DNA from 4 places in the Vreelandella profundi genome. Region 1 is predicted to be linked to each of the others. Evidence: predicted binding sites of a transcription regulator. Region 1 holds the regulator's gene; each other region holds the start of a gene.

What was found. The regulator sigma-54, encoded in region 1, starts transcription at its own class of promoters, with help from an activator protein. The targets are predictions, from matches to a motif close to TGGCACNNNNNTTGCTNT.
Region 2: the regulator sigma-54 is predicted to act here: its motif matches at 1,773-1,790, upstream of KUO20_RS05030 (sugar phosphorylase).
Region 3: the regulator sigma-54 is predicted to act here: its motif matches at 1,066-1,083, upstream of KUO20_RS15620 (amino acid ABC transporter substrate-binding protein).
Region 4: the regulator sigma-54 is predicted to act here: its motif matches at 1,305-1,322, upstream of KUO20_RS11370 (circularly permuted type 2 ATP-grasp protein).

Annotation. Positions count from the first base shown of each region.
Region 1 is NZ_CP077941.1:1,338,739-1,341,835, forward strand. It holds gene hpf (ribosome hibernation-promoting factor, HPF/YfiA family) at 1-304, opposite strand, end outside; gene KUO20_RS06145 (RNA polymerase factor sigma-54) at 451-1,863, opposite strand; gene lptB (LPS export ABC transporter ATP-binding protein) at 1,987-2,736, opposite strand; gene lptA (lipopolysaccharide transport periplasmic protein LptA) at 2,748-3,097, opposite strand, start outside.
Region 2 is NZ_CP077941.1:1,084,206-1,087,302, forward strand. It holds gene KUO20_RS05030 (sugar phosphorylase) at 1-1,740, opposite strand, end outside; gene nrdR (transcriptional regulator NrdR) at 1,874-2,377, shown strand; gene ribD (bifunctional diaminohydroxyphosphoribosylaminopyrimidine deaminase/5-amino-6-(5-phosphoribosylamino)uracil reductase RibD) at 2,374-3,097, shown strand, end outside.
Region 3 is NZ_CP077941.1:3,414,063-3,417,159, forward strand. It holds gene KUO20_RS15615 (amino acid ABC transporter substrate-binding protein) at 1-911, shown strand, start outside; gene KUO20_RS15620 (amino acid ABC transporter substrate-binding protein) at 1,153-2,178, shown strand; gene KUO20_RS15625 (amino acid ABC transporter permease) at 2,278-3,097, shown strand, end outside.
Region 4 is NZ_CP077941.1:2,463,951-2,467,047, reverse strand. It holds gene KUO20_RS11375 (transglutaminase family protein) at 1-1,048, opposite strand, end outside; gene KUO20_RS11370 (circularly permuted type 2 ATP-grasp protein) at 1,409-2,890, shown strand; gene KUO20_RS11365 (alpha-E domain-containing protein) at 2,895-3,097, shown strand, end outside.

The DNA.
Region 1 (3,097 bases):
GCACACCAGCGCCTTGGGCGCGGGCTTGTGCTTTTTCCTTATGTTTAACGAGTTGACGATCAATTTTGTCCGCCAGCGCATCGATAGCGGCGTACATATCACTGTCTAGGGCTTCTGCATGTAAATCAGCACCTGCTGCATGCAGTGTGCAGGCTGCCTGCTGGCGTTCTTTCTCCACCGATAGGGTGACCTGCACCGTGGTTATATTGTCGTAATGACGCTCAACACGCTCAAGCTTTTCATTAACATAGTCACGCAAGGCGTCAGTCAGTTCTACGTGATGACCAGTGATATTTACTTGCATTGACGTACTCCTTATCTATCGGGCTGTACTTAGGAACGGTACTTAGGGACTGTACTTAGTACTTAGATATGTAGCCCTTTTGATTGTAACCCTTTTTGCTCCGTTGCAAAGCCCTTGTCGAGAGTTTCGCTGAAACCTGGCAGCTCCTAGCGTAAACGGCGCCGCTCACTGGAAGAGGGAATGCCCATGGCTTCACGGTATTTGGCTACCGTGCGGCGCGCAACCTGAATGCCGCCTTCTTCTAATAACGTCACTAAGCGGCTATCCGAAAGCGGCTTGCCGGGGGCTTCTTCGTGAATCAGTTTCTTCAGGCGGGCGCGTATCGCGGTGCTGGAGTGGCTGTCGCCATCCTGGCCGCTCACCTGGCTAGAGAAAAAGTATTTCAGTTCAAACACGCCGCGCGGCGTATGAATATATTTCTGCGTTGTCACCCGTGAAATCGTTGATTCATGCATCTCAACGGCTGAGGCTATATCGGCCAAAATCAGCGGTTTCATGGATTCTTCGCCGTGTTCGAGAAAGCCGATTTGACGGGTAATGATTTCACGGCCCACTCGCAGCAGCGTGTCGTTACGACTCGAAAGGCTCTTAATTAACCAGCGCGCTTCCTGCAGGTGTTCTTTCAAAAACTGATTATCCTGACTTTTATCCGCACGCTTTATCAAACTGGCGTAGTCAGGTTGAATTCTCAGCCGAGGCAGGGCGTCCTGATTGAGTTCTAAATGCCAGCCCTCATTATCATGACGCACTACTAAATCGGGCGTGATATAGCTGTCGTTGGTCACGCCGTAAGCGCTGCCTGGGCGTGGATCTAGGCTGCGAATTAGCTGGATAACATTGGCTAGCTGCTCGTCATCGAGCCCTAAGCGGCGCTTGAGTAAGCGCATGTCATCTTTGCTGAGCGCTTCAAGAAACTGGCGCACTAGCCTGCGGGCAGGCACCAGCAGCGGCGTATCATCTGGCAGGGCAGCGAGCTGCAGCATCAAGCATTCACGCAGGTCGCGGGCAAAAATACCGGTGGGCTCGAACTGCTGCAGCTTGAGTAATGTTGTTTCCACTTCGCGCTGGCTAAGGCCATCAATACCCTGGGCGCGTAGCCCTTCACGAATATCATTAAGCGGCTGGGTCAAGTAGCCGTTGGCGTCTAGGGCGTCGATGAGACTCTCGGAAACCAGCTGCTCACGCGCGCTAAAATCGGTCATGGCGAGTTGCCACAATAGGTGGCCGTGAAGGCTCTGTTCGGCAGCCTGGCGCTCAAAATCAGGGCCCTCACTGCTGCTGCCCGTGCCGCCAAGGTCTTGATAGGTGTCCGACCAGTCGCTATCAACGGAAAGCTCGGTGGGGATGCTCTCTGACCACTCCTCCTCTTTAGGCTCGCTCACGGCCTCTTCACCGAACTCATCTTCCTGTTCCAGCATAGGGTTGGCATCTAGGGCCTGCTGAATTTCCTGGCGAAGGTCCAGAGTCGATAGCTGCAGCAGGGCGATGGCCTGCTGCAGCTGAGGTGTCATGGTCAGCTGTGTCCCAATGCGCAGTTGAAGAGAAGCTTTCATGACCATTTGAGAACCACTCGTTAATCGGAATGCTTTACCCTAGTGCGAGTGGGGGCTGGGTGCAAGTGCAATAAGCATGCCATTGGTAGTTAAAGCGTTATAAAGCGGGATTTATGGGCAAAAATAAGCCTACAGACGAAAATCTGCGCCCAGATAAACATCCCTGACTTGCTGGTTAGTGAGGATCGACGCCGGGGGGCCGCTGGCGATGATATGGCCATCGCCGACAATGTAAGCGATATCACAAATGTCCAGCGTTTCACGGACGTTATGATCGGTAATCAGAACGCCAATATGGCGCTGTTTTAGCGCGCGAATGATGGTTTTAATCTCGCCCACTGAAATGGGGTCAACCCCGGCAAAGGGCTCATCTAGCAAGATGAAGGCGGGTTCAGTTGCTAGCGAGCGGGCAATTTCTACACGGCGGCGCTCCCCGCCTGAGAGGCTCATGCCTAGATTGTCGCGAATATGGGTGATGTGGAAGTCTTCAAGCAAGGCTTCCAGGCGCTCTTCGCGGCCTGGGCGGTCGAGTTCTTTGCGCGTTTCTAATATCGCCATAATATTATCGGCAACCGATAATTTGCGAAAAATAGACGCTTCCTGGGGCAGGTAGCCAATGCCTGCCGCTGCGCGTTCATGCATCGGGGCGCGGGTTAAATCTAAGTCGTCAATGCCCACTTTGCCGGCGTCAGATTTGACCAGCCCGACAATCATATAAAACGACGTGGTTTTGCCCGCGCCGTTAGGGCCGAGTAAGCCGACGACGCTGCCTTGGGAGATTTCCAAGTTAATATCTTTAACCACTCGGCGGCGTTTGTAACTTTTCGCCAAGTGGTGGGCATATAGTGTTTTTATCGGCGCATTGTCAGCAGTTGCCATCGATTGACTCTCTATTGTTCCGGCTGAATAGTCATGCGGATACGCTGGGGCTCGCTACCGTCAACGTCTGAACGCGCTTGAATCACTTCACGGTCAATGAAATATTCAAGCCGCCCGCCGGTAAATGTGTCGTCCTGCTGGGTCAGTTCAGCTTGATCAATGAGCTCCACTCGGCGTTCGGCGACGTGATAAATAATCCGCCGAGCCCAGCCTTCCGTCGGGCCTTCTTGTCCTTCGACCTGATGGCGTAAGTAAGCACGCTCGCCGGTAGACGTTGCGCGCGAAAGCTCGCCCGCCTCATTGCGTTGAATTTCCACTCGCTCACCGCGCAGCTGCATTTCGCCCTGGCGAATATTCACAT
Region 2 (3,097 bases), 250 kb from region 1:
CGCATAAGGAGAAAGAGCGCCTTCAGCATTCCAAGGATTATCGGGATCAAGCGCTTGCCAAGTATGTCTATCCAGCGCCTGTATGACGGCCTCACCGCTATTTCCCAGCGCAAACGGCGTATCGGTGACGTTATACAGCGCTAGCAGACGCCGGCCATCTGCAAGCGGCCCGCGTTCCACGGCGAGTAGCTCAGGGGCGGATGCCAAGACCCACTGTGCGGCATTAGGGTGAAAGCAGGGCTCTTGGCGGCGCTGGTCCAGCAGCCGATTTAAGGTGTGAAAAACATCGTGGGTGGGCGTGGAAGGGCTGTCTAGCAGTAGATCAAGTTCGCTGCGCTGCCATCGGCGTCGGTTAATCGAGCGCAGACGGCCGCTGCGTTCAACGCCTTCTACATCGTTGAGCGTGCCCGTTAGTGTGTGGATATACAGCGCTGGGATCCCTTGTAAGCTCAGCATAATCGCTTGGCTGCATATAAACCGGGCAATCTGCCAAGGGTCTGGGCCACGGCGGGTGCCGCGCATGGCTTCGAACCAGGTAATATTAATCTCGTAAGGCGTGTCGCTGCCATCAGGATTGCTGCGCATGCTGACAAAACCACCAAAACGATGCATGAGTTCCAGCAATGCATCACGCTCATGATCAGGCAGCAGTCCTTCTAGCGGGCGTACGCCAATGCCGTCGTGGCTCGCGGTAAAGTTCAGGTAAGTGCAGTGATCGGGGAGGATGGGTAGGCTCGTTAGCCATGCTTGCAGCGTATGGGTCTCGCCACGGGTTAATGTATGCAGTAGTAAAGGCGGCAGTGCAAACTGATAAACCATGTGCGCCTCATCGGGTTCGCCTTCGGGAAGCCGTTCCAGCCCGAAATAGCTGATGTTCTCCTGATGGGGAACGTTGGTTTCGGTAATGAGCAGCGTGCCGGGCGCGACGTGATCCACTATGGCTCGCAGTAGGCGCACGACGGTATGCGTTTCTGGCAGATGAATACACGAGGTGCCTAGCCGCTTCCATAAGAAGGCCACCGCGTCCAGGCGCACAATCCGCGTGCCTTGCTCCAGGTAGAACAACAAAATACCCACGAACTCTAGCAGTACGTCCGGGTTTTCAAAATTCAGATCAAGCTGGTCTTCGGAAAACGTTGCCCACAGATAGCGCGTGCCGCGACGGGTTGATATCGGCACTAGAAGAGGGCTGCTACGAGGGCGCACTACCTGAGTCACATCGGTACTGGGATCAACCTCGATAAAGTAGTCGCGACCGGGCAGGCTGCCGCTAAGATAATCGACGCACCACAGCGATTCCCGCGAGACGTGATTGAGCACTAAGTCGGCCATCAAATCATAATGGCTGGCGAGCTCGCGAATATGTGACCAGTCGCCCAGGTCGGTATTGACTTCCCGATAGTGGATGACGGAGAAGCCGTCGTCACTGCTCCACGGGAAAAAAGGCAGTACGTGCACACCGCTAATACGCTCGCCTAACCGCGCCTGGAGGAAGTCGCTGAGCACGGCCAGCGGTGGCAGGTCTTCATCAATAATGGAGTCGCCATAGCTGATCACCCACTGATCCTTCTCGCTCCAAGACGGTGCATTGTTAGATTGAGCGTCGATGCCCGTAGACGAAAAGGGTGCAAGCGACAGAAAGTGCGTAATATGCTGGTTTAAACGACGCTGAATCTCGCAAGCTCTAGGGCCATAAAGATGGCTGAGGTAGCCGTGGACAGCCTGCTCAAAGGGGGGCATGACGAACTCCTGATAAACAATCTGCTACAAACGCTGCAGCTTGTGTGCCAAATCGCTACAATGCGAGGTAGATACCGCGTTTAAACGCTAACTCGTGGGCCCGCTGACACGAGCTGACAACAGGTTGACCGCCATGCATTGCCCTTTTTGTGGTGCAAACGATACTCGAGTGACCGATTCGCGGTTAGTAGCCGATGGCGACCAAGTACGCCGCCGGCGCCAGTGTGCGAGCTGCCAAGAGCGCTTTACTACCTATGAAACCGCTGAACTCGTCATGCCGCGGGTAGTGAAATCCGACGGTTCGCGAGAAGGTTTTAATGAGGCCAAACTGCGGGCCGGTATACTGCGTGCGCTAGAGAAGCGTCCGGTCAGCGCAGAAGCCATTGAAGCGGCGGTGGAGCGCATTCGTCAAACCCTGCGCGCGCGGGGTGATCGCGAAGTCAACGCCCGCGATATCGGCGAGTCGGTCATGCTGGCGCTAAAAACGCTGGATCATGTGGCCTATATCCGATTCGCCTCTGTATACCGTAAGTTTCAAGATTTGGACGAGTTTCGCGCCGAGATTGATCGTTTGTCTCAAGAGCCGTCTCAAGTGCCATCTGCCAAGCCTGGCCAAGGCAGCGAGCCGCTGAAATGAGTGCCGCCTTTAGTCAAGCCGACCACCGTTATATGGCGCGGGCGCTACAGCTGGCAAATAAAGGGCTTTACACGACCGACCCTAACCCGCGGGTTGGCTGTGTGATCGTGAAAGATGGGCAGGTTGTTGGCGAGGGTTTTCATCTACGTGCCGGAGAACCTCACGCGGAAATTCACGCCTTAAACGCCGCGGGCGAGCTTGCCCAAGGCGCGACGGCATACGTGACGCTGGAGCCCTGTTCGCACACCGGCCGCACCGGGCCCTGCGCTCAGGCGCTCTTGGTAGCCAAGGTGGCCCGCGTCGTTGTTGCGATGGTCGATCCTAATCCTCAGGTCAGTGGCCAAGGTCTACAGCGCTTGGAAGCGGCAGGCATTGACGTCGCGGTGGGGTTGCTCGAGAGCGAAGCGCGCGCGTTGAACCCTGGTTTTATTGCCCGAATGACGGCTCGGCGGCCCTTTGTGCGCTTGAAAATGGCGATGAGTTTAGATGGTCGTACGGCGATGGGGTCAGGGGAGTCACAGTGGATTACCGGGCCAGAGGCGCGCTGCCAAGTGCAGCGACTGCGCGCACGGTCTAGCGCGATATTGAGCGGCGTTGAGTCGATGATTATGGACGACCCGCGCCTTACGCTTCGCGCTGAACAGCTTCAGCTCGATAATGCTGACGACGTGGTTCGTCGACAGCCTCTGCGGGTTGTTTTAGATACTCGGCTGCGCTTAC
Region 3 (3,097 bases), 1.6 Mb from region 1:
GCTGTGGCGTTAACGCTGCCCAACCGGGCTTTTCGTCCTTGGATGACGACAATCAGTACCGCGGTCTTGATACCGATGTGTGTCGAGCGATTGCCGCGGCAGTGCTAGGTGACGCTACAAAAGTAGACTTTGTGCCACTCAACTCGGTAGAGCGCTTCACCGCACTCCAGGCCGGAGAAGTCGATGTGCTATCTCGCACGACCACTTGGACGTCCAGTCGCGACACTACCCTGGGAATGAACTTTACCGGCGTAAGCTACTACGATGGCCAAGCTTTTATGGTCGCCAGCGATTTAGGTGTGCAAAGCGCCAAAGAGCTCGATGGTGCAGCCGTATGCACTCAGGCCGGCACCACCAGTGAGCTTAACCTCTCTGACTACTTTCGTATTAATGGCATGAGCTATGATGCGATTGTATTCGATGCTCCCGAGCAGTCAATTGCAGGCTTTGAAGCGGGCCGCTGCGACGTTTTAAGCTCTGATGCTTCCCAGCTGTACGCTCAGCGTATACAGCTCGCCGACCCCAATATGGCCATGGTGCTGCCCGAAATTATCTCTAAAGAACCGCTTGGCCCCGCCGTCCGCCAGGGTGATGACCAATGGTTCAATATTGTGAAATGGTCGCTATTTGCAATGCTCAATGCGGAAGAAATCGGTGTCACACAAGCCAACGTCGATGAACAGCTCAACTCCGAGAACCCCGATGTCATGCGACTGCTTGGCCAAGACAGTGATTTTGGCGAACCTATGGGCATCAACGCCGACTGGGCGTATCAAATCGTCAAACAGGTAGGCAACTACGCCGATATTTATGACCGTAATGTCGGCGCTAACTCTGATTTCCACATTGCCCGAGGCTTAAACGCGCTGTGGAAAGACGGCGGCATTCAATACGCTCCCCCTATTCGCTAACCCCGCACAAACCTCTCTTCGCAAGGGCAACATTAGTGGCTACGCACCAAAATAGAACAATCAGTAGCCACTAATGTTCTTTTTTACACCCATCCTTTCGTATAAAACGCTAATTTTGCGTTGAAAAGCGATGAAGTTACTGACATATCCTTGTTGGCATCTTACTTGCTAGGTTTAGTTACATGCTCCGGCATGCGTAATTCTGGGAATTCAGGATTCTAATTGATTCAAGGGGAACTATATGTTGAATAAAAAACACCTCGTGCTACTGGCGTCTGCTGGCTCAATGACGTTAGCGGGAATAGCAACGGCTCAAGCAGACGTCTTAGAAGATACCATCGAGCGCGGGGCCGTTCAGTGTGGCGTGAGTGACGGCCTGCCTGGTTTTTCTGCACCGGATGGCGACGGTAACTGGCAAGGCCTGGACGTTGATGTATGCCGTGCAGTCGCCGCCGCCGTTCTCGGCGATGCCGACGCGGTGAACTATATTTCACTCAACGCCGTTGAGCGTTTTACCGCGCTTCAGTCGGGCGAGGTGGATGTTCTTTCGCGCAATACCACCTGGACCACCACTCGGGATACCACCCTGGGCCTAAATTTCGCAGGGGTTAACTTCTACGACGGTATCGGCTTTATGGTTAGCCGCGACCTGGGTCTTAACGGTGCCATGGAACTGGATGGCGCCGCTATCTGTATCCAAACGGGCACCACGACCGAACTCAACGTGGCCGATTACTTCCGCGCCAACGATATGGAATTCGACCCCATCGTTTTCGATACCTCTGAGCAAACCGTTGGCGGCTTCCAGGCCGGGCGCTGCGATGTATTGACCTCCGACACCTCGCAGCTGGCCGCGCTACGTATCCAGCTTGACGACCCCGAAGGCGCGGTCATTCTGCCTGAAATTATTTCTAAAGAGCCGCTTGGCCCCGTCGTGCGTCAAGGCGATGACACGTGGTTTAACATCGTTAAGTGGTCGCTGTTCGCGATGATTAACGCCGAAGAATACGGCGTGACCAGCGAAAATGCTGAAGAAATGCTCAGCTCTGAAAATCCCGACGTGGCTCGCCTGCTAGGCCAGGACGGTAACTATGGCGAAGGCATGGGCTTAGAGGCTGACTGGGCTTACAACATTATCAGCCAGGTCGGTAACTACGCTGAAAGCTTTGAACGCAACGTCGGCATGGGCTCTCCGCTTGAAATTGAGCGCGGCGTGAACGCTCTTTGGAACGCCGGTGGCTTCCAGTACGCTCCCCCGATTCGCTAAGCGTCTCGCTTGACCCCGGCCCGCCGCCCTTTTCAGATACCCCTTTCAAGGGCTAGGCGGGCCATCTGATTGACCTTCCGTGTAGCGGAGACGCCATCCATGTCGGTAAGACCCAACATTCGCCCCGTCGGCCACAAGCCGCCGTTTTGGCGAGATCGCGCTAAGCGCGCGCTTATTTTCCAAATCATTTTGGTCGCCGTTGTCGCGGCTTTTCTGGCCTACATCATCCACAATACCCAAGCCAACTTAAATGCTCGGGGCATTACCACCGGCTTTGGATTTTTGAGTAACACGGCGGGCTTCGGCATTGTTCAAAGCCTGATCGATTACTCCTCGCAAAGCTCCTACGGCCGCACCTTCGTGGTTGGCTTGATCAATACGCTGCTGGTCGGCGGGCTGGGCGTCATCGCCGCGTCCATTATTGGCTTTACCGTCGGCATAGCGCGGTTGTCACCCAACTGGCTAATCGCACGCTTAGCCAACGCCTATATTGAAACTTTTCGAAACATTCCCGTGCTGCTGCAGATCTTTTTCTGGTATTTCGCGGTACTGCGCACGCTGCCCGGCGCCCGGGATAGCATGGCCTTTGGCGAAGCTTTCTTTCTGAATGTTCGCGGGCTTTATCTACCCCAGCCGCTGTTTGAATCCGGTTTTGGGCTGATTCCCGCTACGTTTGTAGTCGCGATCATTGCCAGCATCGCACTGATTATTTGGAACAGGCGCCGTCATGAAGCCACCGGCAAACGCCTGCCCGCCGGTTTGATATCGCTGGTAATCATTTTTGGTCTGCCGCTGCTGGTGCTAATCGCCACCGGCGTGCCGGTCACCTGGGAAATGCCTGAACTGCGCGGCTTTAATTTCCGAGGCGGCATTACCATCATTCCCGAGTTCCTGGCGCTGTGGCTGGCTCTGTCGATCT
Region 4 (3,097 bases), 1.1 Mb from region 1:
CTTCGGTGTTCCACTGCGGGCTTTCCATATCGTCAATGGAAACAAACGTCGGTTCGCCGCCCATGGTCAGGCGGACGTCCTGCTGGAGGAGTTCGGCATCTACGTCATCGCCTAGCGTGCAGATCCGCTGCCACTGCTCATCGCTGTAGGGCTTGGTGACGCGCGGGTCTTCGTGAATGCGCGCTACTTCCATGGTCACGTCAAACGTGACTTCACACTTGTCGGAAAAACCAGTGATCGCGGCCGCGCTGCCGGTAGTTGGGGTAGCGGCTAGCGGTATATGACCCTCGCCAGCGAATAGACCCGAAGTTGGGTCCAGCCCTACCCAGCCTGCGCCGGGCAGAAATACCTCGGTCCAGGCGTGTAGGTCAGTGAAGTCGACCTCGGTACCGCTAGGGCCATCCAGCGCTTTAACATCGGATTTAAGCTGAATGAGGTAGCCCGAGACAAATCGAGCAGCTAGCCCGAGATGTCGAAAAATCTGCACCAGCAGCCAGGCGCTATCGCGACAGGAGCCGCTAGCAAGCGTTAAGGTTTCTTCGCAGCTCTGCACGCCCGGCTCTAAGCGCACGAGATAGCCGATATCGTTCTGCAGGCGCTGGTTAAGCGCGACTAAAAAATCAACCGTCGTGGTGGGCTCGTGGGATACATCCTGAAGCCACTTTATTAGCAGCGGTCCCGATTCGGTAATTTCCAAATACGGGCTGAGCTCTTGACGCAGCGCTTCTGGGTAAGCAAAGGGAATCGTTTGCGCGATATCGTCTAAGAAGAAATCGAACGGGTTAATGACCGTCATCGGTGCGATGAGCTCGACGGCAATCGTTAACTCTTTACGCGGCTCTGGAAAGACCACCCGTGCATTGAAGTTACCGAACGGATCCTGCTGCCAGTTCAAAAAGTGGTCGTCGCCAGAAAGCTTGAGGGAGTAAGCCTCAATGTGCGTGCGACAGTGAGGCGCCGGACGCAGCCGAATGACATGGGGCGAAAGACGCACCGGGCGATCAAAATGGTAGGTCGTTCGATGATACAAGGCAACGCGAATGGTCATGGGCCACCCTCAAAAGAACCGTTATCAACCGTATGGTTGGGATAAGGAATAACCGAACGTTTCGCAAGTATCGTTCCACTTTTACTATTTTGCAGCCGGTATCTTAACTAAGGCGTTTAACTAAAGTGGAAAGCGCTGTGTGCACTAATATAACACCCACTTATTGCACCAAAATAATGCGAAACGGGCCGTTAATTTGATTGCTCGCCTTGTCCAATAACGTTTGCGCTAGCAAGCGTTGAAATATCGCCAAAGATGGTACGTATTTTGCTCTCAATTGTTTGATTGTTTTGCGCGCAGCAGGCCTACACTGAGCATTGAGGAAGTTGCTGCTTCCACCCCAGCGCTAGGAGAGCGCCCATGAGCCAAGTGAATTGGAATAACTATGCGTGTCGTGACTATTACGATGAGCTGATGGCCGCACCGGGTCAGCCGCGCGAGTCAGCGGGTGAATTGTGCAACATGTTGGCAAGGTTTAGCGCCGAGGAATTGGCCGAGCGGAAAACCGCGGCCGAGATCGCGATACGCACCATGGGGATTACGTTTACCGTCTATTCAGAAGGCGCAATGATTGATCGCGCTTGGCCTTTTGATATTGTGCCGCGGATTATTCCCGCCAGCGAGTGGCGTAAAACAGAAGCGGGGCTTAAACAGCGTGTGCAGGCGCTGAATTTATTTATCGACGATATTTATCACGATCAAAAAGTTATCAAGGATAAGGTGCTGCCGGCTGAGGTGTTGGCCCAATCAGTTAACTTTCGCCCCCAGTGTGTCGGGATTAATCCGCCCCATGGCGTGTGGGCGCATATCTGTGGCTCTGACTTAGTGCGCGATGGCAGCGGTACGCTGTATGTATTGGAAGATAACCTGCGCATACCTTCCGGCGTGTCTTACATGCTTGAAAATCGTAACGTTACCAAGCGAGTGCTGCCGGAACTATTTGCCTCAGGCAAGATTTTGCCGGTAGATGATTACGTCGCGCAGCTTTACGACATGTTGGCAGCTATGTCGCCGCGCCCGGGGGATGAACCACAGATCGTCGTACTTACCCCAGGGATCTATAACTCTGCCTACTTTGAACATGCCTATCTTGCCCAGCAAATGGGAGTGGAGCTGGTACAGGGGAGTGACCTGCTGGTCGATGACGATAATGTCGTTTTTATGCGCACCGTAGAAGGCATGCGCCGAGTGGATGTTATTTATCGCCGCGTTGACGATGAGTTTTTAGATCCCGAAGTGTTTAATCCTGACTCTATGCTGGGGGTGGCAGGCCTAATGCGCGCCTGGCGGGCGGGCAAAGTGGCGCTGGCCAATGCGCCCGGCGCTGGCGTGGCAGATGACAAAGTCGTTTATGCCTTTGTTCCCGCGCTGATTCGCTACTATCTCGACCAGGAGCCGCTGCTGCCTAACGTCCCCAGCTACCTGTGTATGTTCGAAGACGACCGGCGCTATGTCCTCGATCATTTGGATGAACTCGTGGTAAAGCCTGCCAATGAGTCGGGTGGCTACGGCATGCTGATTGGCCCACGTTCAACCAAAGAAACGCGCGAAGAGTTCGCGCGACTGATTAAAGCTAATCCGCGCAACTACATGGCTCAGCCCACCCTGGCGCTTTCGACGACCCCTACGCTGGCGAATGGTGTGCCGCAGCCGCGCCATGTGGATTTACGGCCCTTTATTCTTTCAGGGCCTGAAATTCATGTGACCACCGGTGGTTTAACCCGAGTAGCGTTAATAGAGGGCTCGCTGGTGGTTAACTCTTCCCAAGGCGGTGGCAGTAAAGATACTTGGATTGTGGAAACCGATGAAAAAGCGGCAGCGGCCGCGGTGAAAGGAGACTAACGCCATGCTGTCACGCGTTGCAGAGAACCTTTACTGGATGGCGCGTTATATCGAACGTGCGGAAGATACCGCGCGTCTGTTAAGTGTTAACAGCCATCTAATGCTTGATTTGCCAGGGCGCCTACCGTTGGGCTGGGCACCGCTCATTGATATGACTGGCAGCCTGGAAACTTTTAAATCGCGTCATGACAGCTTTGATGAGCGCAA